4 regions of the Photorhabdus viridis genome follow, and region 1 is predicted to be linked to each of the others. Evidence: predicted binding sites of a transcription regulator. Region 1 holds the regulator's gene; each other region holds the start of a gene.
The links. Region 1 encodes CRP, which controls carbon source genes, mostly activating them, when cyclic AMP is high. Its sites were predicted from a motif close to ATGTGANNNNNNTCACAT; they were not measured.
Positions count from the first base shown of each region.

Region 2: a site for CRP is predicted at 3,405-3,422, ahead of bhsA (multiple stress resistance protein BhsA). Genes of this name have one in related genera too.
Region 3: a site for CRP is predicted at 2,074-2,091, ahead of udp (uridine phosphorylase). Genes of this name have one in related genera too.
Region 4: a site for CRP is predicted at 2,148-2,165, ahead of gntK (gluconokinase). Genes of this name have one in related genera too.

Region 1 covers NZ_JBEJZY010000026.1:21,245-26,864, reverse strand. Annotated here, with positions in the region: gene ABR397_RS12690 (hypothetical protein) at 108-248, opposite strand; gene ABR397_RS12685 (aminodeoxychorismate synthase component II) at 622-1,197, shown strand; gene argD (bifunctional acetylornithine/succinyldiaminopimelate transaminase) at 1,321-2,532, shown strand; gene crp (cAMP-activated global transcriptional regulator CRP) at 2,581-3,213, opposite strand; partial or broken gene ABR397_RS12670 (RNA-guided endonuclease InsQ/TnpB family protein) at 3,608-4,024, shown strand; gene ABR397_RS12665 (OsmC family protein) at 4,128-4,535, shown strand; gene ABR397_RS12660 (phosphoribulokinase) at 4,658-5,527, opposite strand; gene ABR397_RS12655 (YheU family protein) at 5,548-5,620, opposite strand, start outside.
Region 2 covers NZ_JBEJZY010000039.1:28,156-33,775, forward strand. Annotated here, with positions in the region: gene nrdD (anaerobic ribonucleoside-triphosphate reductase) at 1-1,965, shown strand, start outside; gene nrdG (anaerobic ribonucleoside-triphosphate reductase-activating protein) at 1,989-2,453, shown strand; gene ABR397_RS16595 (YhbP family protein) at 2,456-2,887, opposite strand; gene bhsA (multiple stress resistance protein BhsA) at 3,011-3,262, opposite strand; gene ABR397_RS16605 (GIY-YIG nuclease family protein) at 3,538-3,852, shown strand; gene ABR397_RS16610 (GNAT family N-acetyltransferase) at 3,821-4,324, opposite strand; gene ubiT (ubiquinone anaerobic biosynthesis accessory factor UbiT) at 4,318-4,689, opposite strand; gene ABR397_RS16620 (prenyltransferase) at 5,300-5,620, shown strand, end outside.
Region 3 covers NZ_JBEJZY010000038.1:18,152-23,771, forward strand. Annotated here, with positions in the region: gene ABR397_RS16295 (DedA family protein) at 1-241, opposite strand, end outside; gene ABR397_RS16300 (tyrosine-protein phosphatase) at 316-1,098, opposite strand; gene udp (uridine phosphorylase) at 1,192-1,947, opposite strand; gene pcp (pyroglutamyl-peptidase I) at 2,608-3,264, shown strand; gene ABR397_RS16315 (intradiol ring-cleavage dioxygenase) at 3,498-4,337, opposite strand; gene metE (5-methyltetrahydropteroyltriglutamate--homocysteine S-methyltransferase) at 4,578-5,620, opposite strand, start outside.
Region 4 covers NZ_JBEJZY010000035.1:124-5,743, forward strand. Annotated here, with positions in the region: gene gntR (gluconate operon transcriptional repressor GntR) at 1,119-2,114, shown strand; gene gntK (gluconokinase) at 2,282-2,821, shown strand; gene gntU (gluconate transporter) at 2,821-4,158, shown strand; gene ABR397_RS15430 (GNAT family N-acetyltransferase) at 4,215-5,138, opposite strand; gene ABR397_RS15435 (SGNH/GDSL hydrolase family protein) at 5,335-5,620, opposite strand, start outside.

The DNA.
Region 1 (5,620 bases):
TTTCTGAGATATTAATGATTGCTGCGATTATGGCAGTTTCTGGTCTCTCAGTGAATTTGCATCTGATTAACAATCGGGCCTTCATTTAATGAAGGCTCGTTTTACCGTTATTCATACAACTTCTTGGTGAATTCTTTATTTTCTTCGGTTCGTGGATAATATCCGTCTTTATAGCATTCCTTCTCTTTACTCTCGTGGTTGCAACGCAGTGCACCTGCGGTGTTACGCCGGTTACTGATAGCGAGCATGGCCTGTGTTCTGGTCTGGCGATTACAACGTGCAGAGGGAGAGGAAAATACCCGAGCCCGACAATGGATTTGCAGGCTCTCAGGTAGACAGCAAAAACGGGGAAGATGCTATAATCAATTTTGTCTTCATAACAATTACCTTACTTATTGAATATCAAAAAGAGCCTATGTTTTGTAGCGGTATGAGAGTAAGTTGATTGAGGAAAAAGTAGTCATTGATTTTGTTACACTATGCTGCAAGTGCTTATGTGCTATGATAGCCGCCCCGTTGTCGTTAGGCCGTTTTACCTGAAATCATGTTGTTCATGATAAACAAATTGCAGGATTGGCAGGACAACAAATACAGCGATAAAAATGGGTAGGATAGACTCCTATGTTATTAATAATAGATAACTATGATTCTTTTACGTATAACTTATATCAATATTTTTGTGAATTGGGAACAGATGTTTTAGTCAAGCGCAATGATGAATTACAGCTTGAAGATATTGAGCGATTGGCGCCTACACATCTGGTTATTTCCCCAGGTCCTTGTACTCCAAATGAAGCAGGAATTTCTCTGGCTGCGATTTCTCATTTTGCGGATAAACTGCCGATTCTTGGTGTTTGCCTTGGGCATCAGGCAATTGGGCAGGCATTCGGCGCCAGTGTAGTAAAAGCCAGGGAAGTGATGCATGGGAAAACTTCTGCTATTCATCATAATCAGCAAGGTGTGTTCAAAGGGCTTAACAGGCCATTAACGGTTACCCGTTACCATTCATTGGTGATTGCCGCAGAGACTTTACCAGCCGTATTTGAAGTCACTGCATGGAGTCAGCATAACGGTAATGTAGATGAGATCATGGGAATTCGTCATCGTACTCTGCCCCTGGAGGGTGTGCAGTTCCACCCTGAAAGTATTCTCAGCGAGCAAGGGCATCAGCTACTGAGTAACTTCCTTAGATATTAACCAGATACCAATAATTTCTTCATTTATTTATCTTTTTCATTTGCCCATCTTTGATTTTTTATGCATATTCAGTGATTATAATTTCATTTTTGAATGGCGTATATATAAAAAACGGGTGGGAAAATGATGGAGCATGCCGCAGTAAACAGAAATACATACGATCAAGTCATGTTGCCAATTTATTCACCGGCACAGTTTATACCGGTGAAAGGGCAAGGCAGCCGTGTATGGGATCAGCAAGGAAAAGAGTATATTGATTTTGCTGGTGGTATTGCTGTTATGGCTTTGGGACATTGTCACCCTGCGTTAGTGGATGTTTTAAAGCAGCAAGGGGAGAGACTTTGGCATATCAGTAATATTTTCACCTGTGAACCGGCTTTGATACTCGCGCAGAAACTGATTGATGCAACTTTTGCCGAGCGGGTATTTTTTGCCAACTCAGGAGCGGAAGCGAATGAAGCCGCATTTAAGCTGGCGCGTCACTATGCCATTACCCGTTACCATCCATATAAAACCAAAATTATCGCATTCCATCAGGGGTTTCATGGTCGTACTCTGTTTACGGTCTCTGTTGGTGGTCAGCCAAAATACGCTGATGGTTTTGGGCCAAAACCCGCAGATATTATTCATGTGCCTTTTAATGACTTAGATGCAGTAAAGGCGGTCATGGATGATCATACTTGCGCTGTTGTATTAGAACCTGTTCAGGGTGAAGGGGGAGTCACGCCGGCGACATCCGCATTTATTCATGGGTTGCGTGAACTTTGTGATAAACATCAGGTACTGCTGGTATTTGATGAAGTACAAAGTGGAATGGGCCGTACCGGTAAGTTATTTTCTTATATGTATTATGATGTTGTGCCGGACATTATCACCACAGCGAAGGCTCTGGGAGGTGGTTTCCCTGTCAGCGCTATGCTGACTACGGCGAATATCGCTTCGGCGATGGTGCCGGGAACTCACGGCACAACTTATGGTGGTAATCCGCTGGCTTGTGCGGTTGCAAATGCTGCTTTTGACATTATCAATACGCCAGAGGTCTTGGATGGTGTTGAAAAACGTCATCATTTGATTGTGAATTTTCTGAACGATATCAATCAGAAATATTCGATATTTGGTGAAATCCGTGGCAAGGGATTGCTGATTGGTGCGGAACTAAAAGCGCAGTATCAGGGAAAATCTAAAGAGATCCTGCGACTGGCGGCTGAAAATGGCCTGATGTTATTGAGTGCCGGTAGTGATGTACTGCGTTTCACACCTTCGCTGATAATCAGTGAAGAGGAGATAGATCAGGGGATGGAACGGCTGGAGAAGGCGATTAGCCAGTTGGTATAACAAGGATAAGAGAAATCAGCGCAGTATCATGCGCTGATTAATCCAGAATTAACGCGTACCGTAAACAACAATTGTTTTGCCGTGTGCGGAGATCAGGTTTTGATCTTCCAGCATTTTCAGAATACGGCCAACCGTTTCACGGGAACAGCCAACAATCTGACCAATTTCCTGGCGAGTGATTTTGATTTGCATCCCGTCAGGGTGAGTCATTGCATCGGGTTGTTTCGCCAGATTCAGTAAAGTCTGAGCAATCCGGCCGGTTACATCTAAGAAAGCCAGGTTACCGACTTTCTCAGAAGTTGTTTGCAAACGGCTTGCCATTTGGGCAGATAAACGCATTAAAATATCCGGGTTTACCTGAATCAGTTGACGGAATTTCTTATAGGAAATTTCCGCTACTTCACAGGCGCTTTTGGCCCGAACCCAGGCTGTTCGCTCTTGTCCTTCTTCAAATAATCCAAGCTCGCCAATGAAATCTCCCTGGTTTAAATAGGAGAGGATCATCTCTTTGCCTTCTTCATCTTTAATCAAAACCGCAACAGAACCTTTTACGATGTAGTAAAGCGTCTCTGCTTTTTCGCCTTGATGAATAAGCGTGCTTTTGGATGGATATTTATGAATATGGCAGTGTGACAAAAACCATTCAAGAGTGGGGTCTGTTTGTGGCTTGCCGAGAACCATTCTCTTCATCCTCTGTTGTTATCGCTGCCTAAATAACACGAGAACCTAAAAGTTTCTCGTCAGGCTGGCTTATAAAGACACTAGCTTAACATATTAGTTTGCTGAAAAACCGATAGGTGAGGGTTTTATATAGGTTATCTGAAATTTGAAACTTGAGTATTGATCTTAACCCACATATACCCGGACCTGCTTCTGTTTTTAACACAGGAAAAGGTTTCTGTCTTGTCTTGTATTGTTTCAGCATAATAAACCGTTCATTAGCCATTGCCCCGTAAACCGTCGCCCAATCGGGCGGCGATATAAGGGGAGCTAACCTACATGCAAAATAAGATCGTGACCATAGTGCATGACGAGATAAATGCGTATTTAAAATTCTGACATGGCGGCTGCGGATAAAAAAGCCTTATCCCGAAAGAAAAAAGGCAGTGCTAACCGGGCGAAAGCGCGGTTATAGGTAGTCAGGTGCCATGAACACGTAGCTAACGCTAGAGCCGATTTTCAGCATAAGCTTTCCCGTGTCATTGGGGATGCAGGCTGGCATAGTTTCATCAGCAGGCTGGAATACAAAGCGGAACAAAAAGGCGTTTATGTGGTGAAACTCGATCAGTGGTATGCGAGTTCCAGAAGGTGTCATTGTTGTGGTGGCAAGATGTCGGAAATGCCGCTGCATAAACGGCGCTGGCAATGCCCTGAGTGCGCGGTAGAACATGACATCCGGCAAAAAGGGATAGTTGAATGACAGGCGGCGGGACACGTCGTCTCTGCTCATGGAGGCCTGCGTAAATCCGTTGCACCAACGGTTGCGGCCTGAGAAGTGGGAAGCCTCGCCGTTTTTTACGGCGGGGAGTAGTCACATTGCCAGTTTAATACTGAAAGAGTAGGCTTTGATGCAAAAAATGACTTGAGAGGTACTTATGCACGCGCGGGTAAAATGGGTTGAAGGGTTGTCTCTTTTGGGGGAGTCGTCTTCGGGTCATCAGATCATGATGGATGGAAATGCCGGCGATAAGGCACCAAGCCCAATGGAAATGGTATTAATGGCAGTTGGCGGTTGTAGCACGATTGATGTTATTTCTATTTTGCAGAAAGGCAGATATGACATAAAAGATTGTGAAGTGAAATTAATTTCCCGCCGTCGTGAAGAGGCGCCACGCTTATTTACTTCTATTAATCTGCATTTTATTGTTACCGGCAAGGATTTAACAGAGAACGCGGTTGAACGTGCCGTCATGCTTTCCGCTGAGAAATATTGTTCTGTTTCGTTGATGCTGGGGAAATCAGTTGAACTTACCCACAGCTTTGAAATTAAAGAGACAGAGTAAGATACTATTTCCTGATTGAAAAATAACGACAGGTAACTAATATCAGTTACCTGTTTTTTTAACTGAATAATATAAGAAGTGGATTCAAATGCGGGTTTTTTTGGATTTATCCTAGGTTTTAATCAACAAATTTTTTCCCCTTCCAGTAATCTCTGTACCAATGGCGTCATAATTAACTCCATGGCCAGTCCCATTTTTCCACCGGGAACTACGATGGTATTAATGCTTGAAACAAATGAACCTTGTAACATTGATAAAAGGTACGGGAAATCAATTTGAGTGAGGTCACGGAAACGGATGACGATAAAACTTTCATCCAGGGATGGAATGGCTTTGGCTGAAAATGGATTGGACGTATCAACAGTCGGGACGCGCTGGAAATTTATATGTGTCCGGGAAAATTGGGGGGTAATATAGTTAATATAATCATCCATAGAACGAACGACGGAATCCATTACTGCTTCCTGTGAGTGTCCCCGTTCTCCGGTATCGCGGATAAGTTTCTGTATCCATTCAAGGTTGACAATCGGCACCACCCCCACCAGCAGATCGACATGACTGGCAACATTATGTTGTGGTGTTACCACGCCACCGTGCAGGCCTTCATAAAACAGCACATCGGTCTGCTTTGGTAAGGTTTCCCACGGAGTAAATGTACCGGGGAGCTGGTTGTAAGGAACCGCGTCATCATAGGTGTGAAGGTACTTACGGCAACGGCCTTCACCAGCTTCACCATAGTCAATCATGGTTTTTTCCAGCATGCCAAAATCATTGGCTTCTGGCCCAAAATAACTGATGTGTCTGCCTTGCTCCTTGGCTTTACGGATTGCTGCATCCATTTCAGGGCGGGTATAGCGATGGAAACTATCCCCCTCTATCTGTGCTGCGCTGATATTAAGTTGCTGGAAAATCTTACGGAAAGCTAAACTAGTTGTTGTTGTTCCGGCACCGCTGGAACCGGTAATCGCAATAATCGGATGTTTGGCAGACATAAGCAGTAAACTCCATAATGTTAAGAATGGAACATTTCTTTTGGCATAATATTGATGCTCTCATGCAGTTCAGACCACACCAGCATAACATCC
Region 2 (5,620 bases), on a different contig from region 1:
GATATACGAAATATTCAGCACTCGGTAGAAAACCAATTGATGGCAGGCAACTATAAGCACCTTGCCCGTCTCTATATTGAATATCGTCATGACAGGGATCTTGCCCGGGAATCTCGCAGCCGCCTTAATCAGGAAATCAGGGGGTTGGTCGAACAGAGCAATATTTCCCTGCTTAATGAAAACGCGAATAAAGACAGTAAAGTTATTCCAACCCAACGCGATCTGCTGGCAGGAATTGTTGCCAAGCATTATGCCAAACAGCACATGCTGCCGCGTGATGTGGTAATGGCTCATGAAAGAGGCGAAATCCACTATCACGATTTGGACTATGCACCCTTTTTCCCGATGTTCAACTGTATGCTGATCGACCTGAAAGGCATGTTAACCAACGGGTTCAAGATGGGTAACGCTGAAATAGAGCCCCCCAAATCCATTGCAACCGCAACAGCGGTAACTGCTCAAATTATTGCCCAGGTTGCCAGCCATATTTATGGCGGTACCACGATTAACCGTATAGATGAAGTATTGGCGCCATTCGTTAAAGCCAGCTATGACAAACACTTGGCCGTTACTGAAGAGTGGGATATTACCGATAAAAAATCTTACGCTGAAGCCCAGACAGAAAAAGAGTGTTACGACGCTTTCCAGTCACTGGAATATGAAGTTAATACACTGCACACCGCCAACGGACAAACACCTTTTGTCACTTTTGGCTTTGGTCTGGGTACTTCAAAAGAGTGCCGCCTAATCCAACAATCTATTCTGCGTAACCGTATTGCCGGGTTGGGCAAGAACCACAAAACAGCGGTATTCCCCAAACTGGTATTTGCTATCCGTGATGGCCTGAACCATAAGTTTGGTGACCCCAACTACGATATCAAACAACTGGCTCTAAAATGCGCCAGCAAGCGAATGTACCCTGATATTCTTAACTACGATCAAGTTGTTAAAGTCACTGGCTCCTTTAAAACCCCAATGGGCTGCCGCAGTTTCCTCGGTGTTTATGAAGAAAATGGCGAGCAAATTCATGAAGGTCGCAATAATTTGGGGGTTATCAGTTTAAACCTGCCTCGGATTGCTATCGAAGCTAGACGAGATGAAAAACATTTTTGGCGATTGCTGGATAAGCGTCTGGCACTGGCAAAACAAGCATTGATGACTCGTATTGCCCGTCTGGAAGATGTCAAAGCACAGGTTGCTCCAATCCTTTATATGGAAGGTGCTTGCGGGGTTCGCCTGAAAGCCGGCGATAATATCGCTGAAATCTTTAAACATGGCCGGGCTTCTATCTCTCTGGGCTATATTGGCATTCATGAAACCATTAACGCATTGTATGGCAATCAGATTCATCTATTTGATGACCAGCAATTACGTGTAAAAGCTCTCGCAATTGTTAGCCATCTGCGAAAAGCAACTGATCAATGGAAAAAAGAGACGGGTTATGGTTTTAGCCTGTACAGCACACCAAGTGAAAACCTATGTGATCGTTTCTGCCGCCTTGATGCCGCCGAATTTGGTGTTATCGAAGGGGTGACAGACAAAGGCTATTACACCAACAGTTTTCATCTTGACGTTGAAAAGAAGGCCAATCCTTACGATAAACTGGATTTTGAAGCATCTTATCCACCCCTGGCAAACGGCGGTTTTATCTGTTACGGCGAATATCCTAATCTGCAACATAATTTGAAAGCACTGGAAGATGTCTGGGATTACAGCTATTTACACATTCCTTATTACGGGACCAATACCCCCATTGACGAATGCTATGACTGCGGATTTACCGGTGAATTTTCCTGCACCAGTAAAGGGTTTACCTGCCCCCGGTGTGGCAATCATGCCCCCTCTAGGGTATCGGTAACCCGCCGTGTCTGCGGTTATCTGGGAAGTCCTGACGCCCGCCCCTTCAATGCAGGCAAGCAAGAAGAGGTAAAACGCAGAGTAAAACATCTGACAAATGGGCAATGAGATGCATTCAGGCAGGCTAAAAAATGAATTACCACCAATATTACCCGGTTGATGTGGTTAACGGTCCCGGAACCCGCTGTACTCTGTTTGTCGCAGGATGCGAGCACCAATGCCCCGGTTGCTATAACAAAAGCACCTGGCGAACAAACTCCGGCCAACTATTTACCCAAGAAATGGCAGACCATATTATCGCTGATTTACAGGATAACCGCATTAAACGGCAAGGGCTGTCTCTGTCTGGCGGCGATCCTCTTCATCCGCACAACATATCCGTGATCCTGAAACTGGTAAAACAGGTCACGGTAGAGTGCCCTGAAAAGGATATCTGGCTGTGGACTGGCTATCTGCTAAGTGAACTCAGCAAAGCCCAACAGGAAGTTGTTAGCTATATTAATGTGCTGGTAGATGGCAAATTTATCCAGAATCTTTATGATCCCGGCTTATTATGGCGCGGCAGCCGCAACCAGATGATTCATCGACTAAGATAATTTTATCGCTGCCAGCAGATTTTCTTACCAAATCCCAGCGTGTTATCAGTCATTTTTATTTCACTGAGATTCAGTTGCCAAACAGGTGTTTTAGCCGCGATTGCCACAGGAAAGCGGCGGCAATAACGTGCTCTGGCAGCTTTATCTGCTTCTCCTTCTAGACGAATGACTTCCCCTTTGAACTGAATACCTTTTATCTGCACGATATTACGAATCTGCCCGGCAACAGTACCTGCCACCTGTGAGTTTATCTGCATCATTTCACCATGACGGGTATGGGATTCAGTCATAAACCAAAAAGCTTTTTTCTCGGCATCGAAAACATAGAAACAACTTGCACACCAGATATCATTTTCTGTTGTCGTGCAAAGCGTGAAGACGTGCTGTCTTGCGAGGTATTGCCGGATAATCTGAAAGTTTTCAGTGGTATTCACACTCCCTCCAATGGGAGGATTTTATTAGCCTGGAAACCCAGAACCACGCCGGGATAAACATCATCTTTCGGCGTGTTCTGACATCTCCCGACAAAGTCAGGGTTCAGTGTGTTCTACTATAAATTAGTTATAGATTTCAGCAACACCTGACAATTGGTTCTTACCACTAGTAGATATGATACGGAAAGAAGATGCGCCAGCTTTGTCAGCTTTTTTGGACAATTCAGCACTCAAACCTTCCAAGGTATCAGCACCGGTTACAGAAACCACGCCAACCTTGGCAGATGAAGTAGTTTGAACTTCTGTTGCTGCCATACTACCAAAAGATATAGCACTTAAAGTCAAAGCAGCAGCGATATATTTTACAATTTTCATAACATGATCCTTGATCAATTTTTAATGGAATGAGTTACTCTCTGTGATGTGGATCATAGTATGATCTAACGGCCAGAATAAAAATTAGCAATTATTGCTATTTTTTTTCAATTTTTTTGAACAAAAAATACGATATATAGGAATTTGATATGTAACAAATTTTAATAAAACTTTTATATTATAATGACTTAAATTAAGTTATTTGGAAAAATAATATAGAAAAAACGTCTTAGTAAAATATAAATCTCAAAAATAAAAAATTAAGAAAAAATTATATGGCTAAAAATCAATGGGTTCTTTACTTGCTGAAAACGAAAGCAGGGATGCTGTATACAGGGATAACGACAGACATCAACCGCCGTTTTGCACAACATGTAAAAGGTAAAGGAGCAAAAGCACTGAGAGGGAAAGGACCATTACAACTGGTTTTCAATTGTTATGCCGGCGACAGAGCCAGTGCCTCACGATTGGAATATCAGGTAAAGCAATTAAGTAAACAACAAAAAGAGAGGCTGGTTATTTGCCAGCCCACCTGTATAGCAAAATATTTGGTATCAATCAGAAACAGTCAAAATGGGGAGAATAAGTAACCAGCCCAGTATAATCAGCCAAGGAACTATCAGCTAATTCATATACCTGAAAATAAGGTCCACACGTTGGCCACTTACAATGTAACTGGTGCTCACTGGCAAGCGTAAAACCAAACCGGCGATAATAGTGCGGATCACCTAAAACAACGACTACGCCGTAACCAAATTCATTCAGGCTATCCAGACCTTCATAAACGAGTTTTTCACCAATCCCCTGCCGGCGATATTCTTCAGCAACCGCTAACGGCGCTAAACCAACCCATTGATGATCCTTACCATTAATATCTACCGGACTGAATGCCACGTAACCAATAACCTGACCTTCTTCATCCGTAGCAACCATACCCAACGTGAGTAATCCATCTTCTCGTAATTGCTGTACCAACTCCGCTTCTGCCGGGGTATCAAAAGATTCCCGCAGTAATTGATCTATTCCCGCTGCATCTACTGGAATTTCTACCCTGATCAACATGATAATCGCGCATGTTCTGCGCCCTCCGGTAAACTAACTTTAATATACTCAACCAACCGCAATAAACCGGTACGAAGAGCGATAGGCATAGACATAGACATAGACATAGACATAGGCTTCAGCGTTATCGCATCTACACAATTTCCAACATACAACCCTGATTCTGTATCTCCTGTAATACACAAACGACAGCAACTCAGGAAAGACAAAATATCCAGTTCTTCTTTGCGGGTAGCTATTAAAATCAGACTATTGGCTTCGCCGATAAAATTAACCTCTCTCTGCTTATGTTGGCTGACAACTAAATGATTATCACGGACAGTAGTAAACCAGCGCAGATTAAGATCGCGGATTTTTCCTAACACAGCTCAAACTCCTTACTTAATAAAGTAGCATAGCTATTCAACCAGAATATATCGGTATTTCTCCGATCCTACATCAAGAATCCAATACAGAACCAGTTGTAAATTGTACCTTTCAACTATTGAGGTAATATCCGCCTATAAACTGCTCTAAATCAAAACATCTCACCATTAAGTTAATTACAATTGTTAATTATTATTACTTTATTCCAGTATTTCATATAGAACAGACTTGCTCCACAAAAAGCTTATTTATGTGGAACATAGTTGCTGTAGATAACGGGGTGGATGTCATTTATATCAGACCGACACATGACATCAAGACCCATTATTTTTCAATCAAAAAAACCAAAAATATCATACAAACATACAGTTATGAAATAAAATGTAAACATAAGTTGCATACTGATATTTAAATTTACACATCCTGATTATAGCGGATTGCAAATTTTTGGCTTAACGTATGGCGCTGGTCGACACGTATTTCTTACGGCTACCGGCTAAAAAGCACGTATAGACTTTATTAAGATTTACTTTTGGATTTATTATCCTCGGATTGGATTGTTACAAACGTATATTAGTTTAATCTTTATACAATAAATAGGAATGACGTATGGAAGGCCAAGAGATCTATTCAAAATTCATTGGTAAGAGGATAAAGCTATGGATGGATGAGCGTTTCCCGCTACAAAATGCACCGCTTTTCTTTATTTTTTATATCATCAGCTATTCCGTAGCTTTTTATTCAATAGGGGAAAAGCCTGTTTTGTCATGGGAAATCCTGCTCGGTTGCCTGATGGCCTTCTCCTATTTTTTACTATTACGGATATTCGATGAGCATAAGGATTATCAACTGGATTGTGAACACCACCCACAGAGGATCTTACAGCGCGGTATTATTACGCTGAAAAATCTACGAGTACTCGGTATCTGC
Region 3 (5,620 bases), on a different contig from region 1:
TATAGGATACCCAATCGCCCAAAAAGGCCCCTACCGCCGCAGCCAACCAGATTGGCCAGAAATTAAGGCCGCTTTCACCTATTAATGCACCTAATCCAAGCAGTATGATCGTTGCAGGCAATAACAAGGAGAAAAAAGCCAGAGATTCACCAAAAGCAAGTAAGAAAACAATCGGCATGATCCAGGTATCGTGTGCTTTTACAAAAGCGATTACCAACTCAACTATTTCATGAAGGCTCAAATTCAAATTCCTGTATTGATTAATACCACATTCAATTTAACCACTGTTGTATTAACCAGAATTAAACCAACTTCTTATTCAAGGAAATAACCTTGTAATTTTTGACGGGCAGAAAAATCAAGGCCAAGATCTTTCTCCAGCCATACATCTACACTGCCATAATTCTGGTTAATACTGTTTAGTGCCGCCATTAAAAACTCTTCTCTGACGGAATAGACATAAGCAAATTTCTTAACCATATCATCACTCATGGTTTTCGCATGTTCATTTAACAAATACTCACGGTAAGGCGCCAGCGTGGCGTTCGTCACCAAATAATCTTCCATTACCGTATCTAAATCAGCTCCAAGTGCAAACAACACCAGTGCAGAACCCACACCCGTTCTGTCTTTACCTACCGCACAATGTTGTACTATCCCGCCCTTTTCCGGCTGTTGCAGCAATTTAACTAATATCTTATAAGCCTCATTTTTCAAAGGCAGTAATTTATAAAGACGGAACATAAACGACTGCGGATCAAATTGCGCCAACATCTCTGATGTCAATTTTTCCAGATTCGCATTCACTTCCTTGGATAATGGATTGGCAGGAGCATGATGATAATTAGCCCCATTCCATACCTGATCAGGCTTATCTTCTATTTCACCTGTGTCTCGATAATCTATGATTTGAAAGAGGTTTTTATTTGTCAGGAAAGATTGGTCTTTCTCTGTTAAGCGATCCAAAGCGCCAGAGCGAAAAAGTAAACCTGATTTAATTTTCCCACCACTGGCTACCGTTTTACCACCTAAATCACGAAAATTAATCCCGCCATGAAGGGGAAGTACTGATGGGTGCAATAAAGATGTAGTAATCATGATGACTCTTAATTAGTTGTAAATTTTAAAACATTAACAGATTTCTACTTAAAAGAAGAGTGAGCCGGAATATTCCGGCCCAAAAAGTATTATTTACAACAAACGACGAGCAGCTTCGACGACGATCCCTAATGCGTTACTTTCTGTTTTCTTAAGTAACTCAACATCAGGAATTTCCTGCTGAGTACGGTTAACAATGACACCGGCAACCATACCTGCACGCAGCCCCTGGCTTGCACACATCGTCAACAAAGTTGCAGATTCCATTTCATAATTCATGACGCCCATCGCCTGCCATTCAGCCATTGAGCCTTTAAAACGGCTCACAACACGGCCGGAATAGGTATCGTAGCGTTCCTGACCGGGGTAGAAAGTATCGGAAGAAGCCGTTACACCCACATGTGTCGTTGCGCCAGAATCTTTTGCTGCTTCATACAGTGCAGTAGTACAGTCAAAATCGGCAACCGCCGGGAATTCCATCGGAGCAAAATGCAAGCTGGCGCCATCCAAACGAACAGCAGCCGTGGTTACCAGCACATCCCCAACATTGATATTTTCCTGGATTGCACCTGTTGTCCCAATACGTAAGAAAGTACGAACCCCCAATTGTGCTAATTCTTCAACGGCAATGGATGTTGATGGGCCACCAATGCCCGTGGAGCACACAATAACTGCTTTACCATCAATTTCTGCACGCCACGACGTGAATTCACGCAAAGAAGCAAGATGAACAGGGTTATCCATCAATCTTGCAATTTTTTCCACACGTTTCGGATCACCCGGAACAATAGCTAAAGTTGCGCCTTGTAGGTCGCTTTTGGTCAGACCTAAGTGAAATACATCAGACATATCAGACTCCTCAAAGGGAAAAATTTATAATGAAATTGGTTGAAATCTACTGTATTGAGCATTTAGACATCTTTTAGTGATAAATATCACTTCGAAGTAAGATAAAAAAGAAAAACGCACATTATTTTGAGATGTAAATCACAAAATAATCATAAAATGAGTAAAAATAAGCGAATCATTATAAAGAAAAAAATTAACGCATGCCTAAATAGTAATCACAAACTCGAAAATAAAGAATCGAATGTTTCCTTTCTGCCATAAGTTAAACTGAATACGTTCATATATGGAAAAAACAGCCAATTGTTTAATTATATTTATGATTAAAACAATGCCTGGAACAGTATATATCCAAATGGATAACTTGATTTATTCATTGTCAAGACGAAAAATCAATAATTATCTCATTGAAACTTTCTATCCAGAGAATTGATAGCAGTAAATATCAATCTAGTCATAAAGAAAAATATATCTCAATAACCGTCAATTTCCAAAAATAAAAATAACCACGGTGGATTCGACTAATAAGAGAATTTTATTTATTATCTTTATATCTCAACAAAAATAAAACAATTACCAAATATAAATATCACCGTCACCCTTTAATAGGATGCATATTGTTTAAACATATTAGAACCTTTCCATCATACAGGAGTACTCCCTATGGCAAGACAGAAAACAGTTTTAATTACAGGTTTTGAGCCTTTCGACAATGAAACAATTAATCCATCATGGGAAGCAGTCAAGCAGTTGCAAGGGCGCGAATTGTGTGGAGCGCGTATAGAAGCACGCCAGCTTCCATGCGTGTTCGATGTCTCCCTGACTTGCTTATATGCGGCTATTAATGATATCCAGCCTGATCTGGTGATTGCCGTAGGACAAGCAGGTGGTAGAGCTGATATCACCGTGGAACGCGTGGCGATTAATATCAACGATGCACGCATTCCTGATAATCAAGGTAACCAGCCTATCAATACGCCGATCGTAGCAACGGGTCCCGCAGCCTATTTTGCTACGTTACCCATCAATGCAATGGTCAAAGGTTTACATAAAGCAGGACTCCCAGCTTCAATTTCACAGACCGCAGGTACTTTCGTCTGCAATCATGTCATGTATGGCTTGCTGCATTATTTGACGTATATCAATCCTGAAATACGCGGTGGTTTTATCCACATCCCTTATCTGCCAGAGCAGGCAGTGCGGTACTCCGGCACACCGAGTATGGCCCTGGAAACAGTAATAACAGCACTGGAAATCGCCATTGATGAAGCATTAAAAAACAGTGAGGATATCGTCATCAGTGGAGGTGCAACTCATTAATTTAATATTCTGCTCACGCAGTTAAAAACTCTCCACAAAAGTGACAGGCACAGAGAAATATGATCGACTGAATAATGTTGCAAAGATAATCCTCTCTGTGCCTGCACAATGTCCGTATGTAACTATCAAGCACCTGATATTTTTTTAATTATTAACCAATATGCCATTTACATAAGTTACTTTATAATTTTGACTGTTATTATATTGAAATTTAGTTTATTCAACAAAACCTGTCACACCGCATGTGAATATAAATCATCTTTAGTTATGAAATTAGATATATTTTCCAAGTCTACTGACAAAATTATTTCACCCAGTATCCCACGATTAATATCAGATTCGTCTATTTTTGTTACTTTTATTTCTGAAAGATGACCATTCATATTTTTGAAATATTCATCATCACGATTTTTAGTTCTGCTTATCCTCCGTTTTGAATACAGATCATATTTATAAACCTCTGCATTGATCTCTTCAGGAAAATACATTTGACCAACAAAGGCAAAATGTTCTTCTTCATTTATATCTTTGCTGATCTGTCTAATCGCAATATGAACATGAGTTGCTCTACCAACATAAAACCCTGGATAAATAGTAGTAAAATTGACTACCCCATTTTTATCCGATTGTTGAGCCCCTCTTAGAAAAACTTTATCATCAGTTCTGTTGATACCAGATATTTCACCGGATTCAGGTGGTATATCTGGACTGATATAACTCCAACCAGAATATTTCCCCCGACTATTGCAGTGCCAAATATCAATAAATAATTTATCAACAGGCTTACATGTTTTCTCATCCATAATAGTTATTTTTAACAAAAAAGGTATTCCTGATTCTGAATCAGTAATATCCCGCCTTACAATTTTACTATTTCGAAAATATGGCCCTGATATCTGCTCTGGAGCAAGGGTACACACACCTATTCCATTTCCATTCTGTGACGATAATTTTCCTTCCGCACGGGCCAAGCCAATTGGAGCAAGTGCAGCCGTCGCCGTGATAGCAGCACTACCTTTTAAAAAATCTCTTCGAGAGCTACTTTTCTTACCTTGCAAATTATTAACATCCATATAATCCTCTCTTTAATTATTTAGTTTCTATTACAATGCTTCCAGATTCCATTTTGTTACGTCGCGGGTATTTTGTTAATAAAACGTATTTTTTCCAATATCAATATGGAATATATATATAATTCATAAAAAATTTTATTACAGAAGAGGCTCCATTTAGCAACAAATATCCCCAAGAGAAATATTATTTATGAAAAAGCCCATCACCAATAAAGGTGATGGGCAAATGACTGGATTGAGTTATTTTACTGATTCGCGGAGACGTTTCGCCGCCTGTACCATATTTGCCAGTGACTGACGGGTTTCAGTCCAACCACGGGTTTTCAGGCCACAATCCGGATTAACCCACAAGCGTTCAACCGGGATACGATCAGCCGCTTTGCGTAACAATGCTTCAATCCATTCAACACTGGGCACGTTAGGTGAATGAATATCATAAACACCTGGCCCGATCTCATTCGGATAAGAGAAGTTTTCGAATGAATCCAGCAACTCCATATCTGAACGGGAAGTTTCAATGGTAATCACATCCGCATCCAAGGCCGCAATGGAAGGCATGATGTCATTAAACTCGCAATAACACATATGAGTGTGAATCTGTGTGTCATCTTCAGCAATTGCAGCGCTCAATTTAAATGCATCTACAGCCCAATCGAGATATGCCTGCCACTCTTCGCGGCGCAGTGGTAAGCCTTCACGCAACGCCGGCTCATCAATCTGGATGATACCAATGCCAGCTTTCTGCAAATCATCCACTTCATCACGCAGTGCCAATGCAATCTGTTTAGCGATAGTCTCACGGCTGACATCTTCCCTTGGGAATGACCAACAAAGGATAGTCACTGGCCCGGTTAACATTCCTTTGACCGGTTTATCCGTCAGCGATTGAGCATATTTAGCCCACTCTACAGTGATAGCTTCTGGGCGGCTGACATCACCAATAATCACCGGTGGCTTAACACAACGGGAACCATAACTCTGAACCCAGCCATTCTGCGTAAAGACAAAGCCGTCAAAGTGTTCGCCGAAATATTCCACCATGTCGTTACGTTCAGCTTCACCATGAACCAAGACATCCAATCCTAAACGTTCCTGTTCGTTGATTGCCTGCTTGATATGTTCACAAATGTTGGTGCGATAGCTGGCGCCATCTACCCGGCCTTTTTTGAAATCCAGACGCAAGCCGCGGATTTCCGTTGTTTGCGGGAATGATCCAATCGTTGTTGTTGGCCACAATGGCAGGTTATAGCGCTGACGCTGTACTTCCGCACGCTGCGGATAGG
Region 4 (5,620 bases), on a different contig from region 1:
ACCCTCAGCGTAAGCTGGGGGTTTTTGCGTTTTGGGGAATGATTTTATCGGCTGATTGACCTATTTGCCTGCTTCGTCTGATACCTATTTACTTTAAGAAACAAACTGTTTGTTCATCAATCTGTGAATAATCAAAATACGCTATAGTAAGTAGCAGACATAAAAAATAAATTCAACAGCTTCTTAAAGTGGATAGAAAAGAAGATGAGTCACGATATTTTAAGTTCAGCTTGTTATGATGGAAATCTTCCAACATATTCATAAGAATATATTATGTTAAAATGATGGGTCCGAATATCTGCTTTAGAATGACCAGAAATTTTTACCTCTTCATTATTACAGTGATGACTTTTGCGCTGAACCTCTTTCGTTAGCTGCTTGGCATGCGTTATGTTTATATAATCTAATAACGCTCTATCTTTATATCGTTATGAATATAACTACAATCAGCCCCAGGCGATAATTGATTACTTATTTTTCCATTTACATCACAACTAAAACTGGAATGATCAGCCTTATCATTATTTTGGTTATGTAAAATATTATCATTAGTATGATTAGTTAGAATAGTATTTAGAAATACAGTTGTATTAGTACTGACCAATATTTGGGGTTGAATGCTCTTTTTAATTCTGGTAAATGACGGTAATTAGGCATAGAAAATAGGAGTCCGTCACTATTTAATTATATTTGCCGGTTAAAGCATACTGATCATTGCAGTAAATGGCTGTATCGTTTCTCTTGTATTTTATGCTGTTACCTCTCGTATTAGTTAGTACCCATAATGGTTCTTTTCTGGGAGATAATATTAGTAGCAGCAGATTAACCAGTAGCTTAGTGCTTTAACCTTATCTGAGGTTAACCGACAAATACTATAGAAAACATTGCCTGTTAAATTTTACATTTTTGCTGGAATTGTAGGTAAGTGTTATCGTTGTATTTTACATTATATTTTGACTGAAAATTATCCTACAGAGTCTGAATAGATAATAAATCGGGATCACTGTTCCACTACCAGACTAAACTCAAAAAAAGCGTTCTCTGATAGTGTATAAATATGTTATAGCGCTGTGTTTATTACCCTAAAATTTTTTACTAATTTTGTATTGTATTGAAATATGAAGAAAAAACGTCCTATTTTACAAGATGTGGCTGATCGTGTTGGTGTTACAAAAATGACAGTAAGTCGTTTCTTACGTAACCCCGATCAAGTTTCTGAGCAATTGCGAAAGAAAATAGCGGATGCTTTGGATGAATTAGGTTATATCCCGAACCGAGTTCCAGATATTCTTTCTAATTCTACTAGTCATGCTATCGGTGTTTTGTTGCCTTCTTTGACTAACCAGGTTTTTGCGGAAGTTATCCGTGGTATTGAATATGTGACAGATCGTAATGGTTATCAAACCATGCTGGCTCATTATGGTTACCATTCAGAGAAGGAAGAGGAACGTTTAATTTCCCTGCTTTCCTACAATATTGATGGCTTGATTCTTTCTGAACGTACTCACACACCGCGAACTTTGAAGATGCTGGAAACGGCCGGTATCCCTGTCGTTGAGCTGATGGACTGTGTTTCTCCTTGTTTCGATACGGCAGTCGGTATTGATAACTTTGAAGCAGCCCGACAGATGACAATGGCAATGGTTGAGCGTGGTTGTCAGCGGGTGATTTATCTTGGCGCAAGGCAGGATGAAAGGACCATTATTCGCCTGGAAGGTTATGAAGCTGCAATGAAAAGCGTGGGTTTAAAGCCAGGTAAGGTAATGACACCTGACAGCTCTTCTTACACCTTAGGGGGAAAACTACTGAATGAAGCGAGAACAAAGTATCCTGATGTGGATGGTCTGTTTTGTACCAATGATGACCTTGCTATCGGAGCAATTTTTGAGTGTCAACGTCAGGGGATAGCTGTACCGCATGATATTGCGATAGCGGGTTTTCATGGTCACGATGTTGGTCAGGTGATGACACCAAAACTTGCCAGTGTGTTGACACCTCGTGACTTAATGGGACGGAAGGCTGCTGGATTATTGATGACACGGCTGAAAGGTGAACATTTACCACAAAAAATGATCGATATCGGTTTTCAGTTATCTTTAGGAGAAAGTATTTAATCGGTCAACTGGATTCACATTCTTTGAGCTCATTTGTGATAAATATCACATTTCCATTTCTTGAATATTCCGTGTTGTTGCGAAGTTTACTTCTACTTCTGATAATGTTACCGATAACAGTTACCGGTAACATTTTGTAAGTGAAATATCTACGCTAAGGAATTTATATGAGAGATACCCAGCAGTCGAATCATGTTTTTGTGCTTATGGGGGTATCAGGCAGTGGTAAATCTGCTGTTGCCAATGCTGTGGCTTATAAATTGGACTCCGCTTTTTTGGATGGTGATTTCTTACACCCAAGATCTAACATTAATAAGATGTCTAAAGGTTATGCACTGAATGATGAAGATCGCAAGCCTTGGTTGAAATCACTAAATGATGCAGTTTTTGCCATGCAACGCACAAATCCAGTTTCCCTGATTGTTTGTTCTGCTTTAAAAAAGCATTACCGGGATATGCTGCGTGATAATAATAAAAATCTGTCATTTCTTTATATGAAAGGTGACTTTGATTTAATTGAAAATCGGTTGAAAGCACGTAAAGATCATTTCTTTAAACCTCAAATGTTGGTGTCTCAATTTGAGGCATTAGAAGAACCGGGTAGAGATGAAAAAGATGTTTATCTGATTGATATTAGATCGTCTCTTGATGAAGTGATTAATCACTCAATAAAAATAATTAATAGTGTCATTTCAGGGGAAAAATAATGAGTACTTTAACCTTAGTGCTGACAGCAGTTGGCTCTGTTCTTTTACTGCTATTTCTGGTGATGAAGGCCAGAATACATGCTTTTGTTGCGTTAATACTGGTATCTATGGGGGCGGGTGTTTTTTCTGGTATGCCATTGGATAAAATTACCGAAACAATGCAAGAAGGAATGGGCGGAACATTAGGCTTTCTGGCGATTGTTGTCGCACTGGGAGCGATGTTTGGTAAGGTCCTGCATGAAACAGGTGCTCTGGATCAGATTGCGATTAAATTACTAAATAGTTTTGGTGAAAACCGTGCTCATTATTCATTGGGGATCGCTGGTCTGGTTTGTGCTTTACCGCTGTTTTTTGATGTAGCGATTGTTTTATTGATTGGCGTGGCGTTTGCAGTTGCGCGCCGTACTGGTGGTAACGTAGTGAAACTGGTTATTCCTTTGTTTGCCGGTGTTGCGGCAGCCGCAGCGTTTCTGTTACCCGGCCCAGTTCCGATGTTGTTGGCTTCACAGATGAATGCTGATTTTGGCTGGATGATCCTGATTGGTATCAGTGCAGCGATTCCGGGGATGTTACTGGCTGGGCCAATTTTTGGTAGTTTCGTCAGTAAGTATGTTACGTTGGATTTACCCGTTGATATGAGTGAACCCAGTCTTGGTCAGGGTAAGATGCCATCTTTTGGTTTGAGCTTGTCGCTGGTTTTGTTTCCTTTAGCTTTGGTTGGATTAAAGGCTATTGGTGAGAGTTTTGTTGAACAAGATTCTGAATTGTATTTGTGGCTTGAATTCATCGGTCATCCATTCTCTGCGATTTTGGTTGCTTGTCTGATTGCCATTTATGGTCTGGCAATTCGTCGTGGGATGAGTAAAGAAAAAGTGATGGATATTTGCTCTTCGGCTATTCAGCCTGCTGGAATTATTTTGTTGGTTACCGGGGCCGGTGGTGTATTCAAACAAGTGTTGGTGGATTCCGGGGTTGGTCCTGCGTTGGGGAATGCATTGATTGGCTCAGGCCTGCCAATTGCATTAGCGTGTTTTATCCTTGCTGGTACAGTGCGTGTTATTCAAGGGTCTGCGACCGTTGCCTGCCTGACAACCGTTGGTCTTATCCTGCCGGTTGTTGATGTATTAGAATATTCTGGGGCCCAACTTGCAGCCCTTTCAATCTGTATTGCCGGGGGGTCTCTGGTATTGAGTCATGTTAATGATTCCGGTTTTTGGTTGTTCGGTAAATTTACTGGTGCGACGGAATCTCAAACACTGAAAACCTGGTCGATTATGGAAACTATTCTTGGAATAACGGGGGCGGCGGTTGGGATGGCTTTCTTTGCCATGATGTAATGCCGTTTCCTATAAAAACGGCCATATAAGTCACTTATGTAAAGATATTGATGAAGCTAGAATAAGCTCCTGACTAATGGATGACGATTGCACCAGCGATCTTTATAGGCAAGAGAAGGTCTGCCAATAGAGTAACGCATAGTCTTTTGATGTTGCTGGCAGAGTTCTGAAGCATTCTGAATATTTAACCACATTAAAACACTGCCAACACTGAGATTGGAATATTCAGGATCGAGTCCACCGTCGACTGCGTCAAATGAAATCCACTGGGGACTGTCTGCTTTTATGACGAGATCGTAGGCTACCGGGGCACCATTGATAGTTAATACATTCCCGTACAGATGTTGCTTGAGTTCGGTATATAATTCAATTAATTTTTCTTTCTCTTCTTGATTGTGCGTTTTATATGTCCAGCGTTTTTCGTACAGTGTAGTGTAAATATCGACAAACTCTTGACAGGTAAAATCGTTAATTTGATGTATTTCCCCGCCAGAACGTTTAAATTTGTTAATTTCATTACTTCGATTTCTTTTTGTTTTATAAGAAAAATTCTCTTTAGCAAGACAGACTGTTCGTTTGTTTAACCGCCCATAACAAACGTTGATAAAATTTTCTTTGTGCAGGAGCGATATGGCTTTAGATTTCCCTGGGATTAGGGTTTTTAGGTGTTTGGCGATAGGAAAGATAATTTCATCATAAGTGACGAAGTGGTAGTTTTTTTGATAACTTGCTGCCAGATGATGATCTTTGCATGTAAAGTACGCACCTTCGATAACGTTTTTTGTTTCTGGGTTTTCTTTAACGTAAAAGATAAAACTATTCCCAAATTTTTTGTTTAAAAAATTTACAATATTGGGATGAGTAGATATTCCACCGCCATAAAGAGAATAGGCTTGTTGGTAACGTTCAATACTACATTCTTTCCAGCCGGAAATGAATCTTCTTATAGAGCCTCTGGGATACTTTTTTGAAAAAGTCATATTTTAAATACTCTTTTTAGCGCTATGTGTTACAGATGGTATAAACTTATTTTTCATTGTATTAAATGTAGGTAAAAAGATGATTAAATTGATACCTTGTGAACTTGTTCATATTGTAGTTCATAACTCTAAGATTTTGTTGCACTAAATGCAATGTTAGTATTTAGTACGATTCCCAATGAAGCGTCGTTGTTGCTTATTGATCGAGAATATTTATTAATTGCTGATATAAAGCTTCAGCACTGCGTTCATAGCCTATAGCTGAAAGGTGAACATAATCTGGGCGCGCAAGATCTTGCTGAGCCCAGCCTCTAATTGAACATTCACCACCCATATATTCACGCCAATTCCAGAATAGTGTGTGCTGCTCTTGTGCGACTTCCTGCTGAATACGGATGACGTCATTCAACATTGCTGGTTGTTGTGATGTACAACTTGCTGCTTGACTGTTTTTCAAGGAATCGCCTGGCCCGATAATAAGG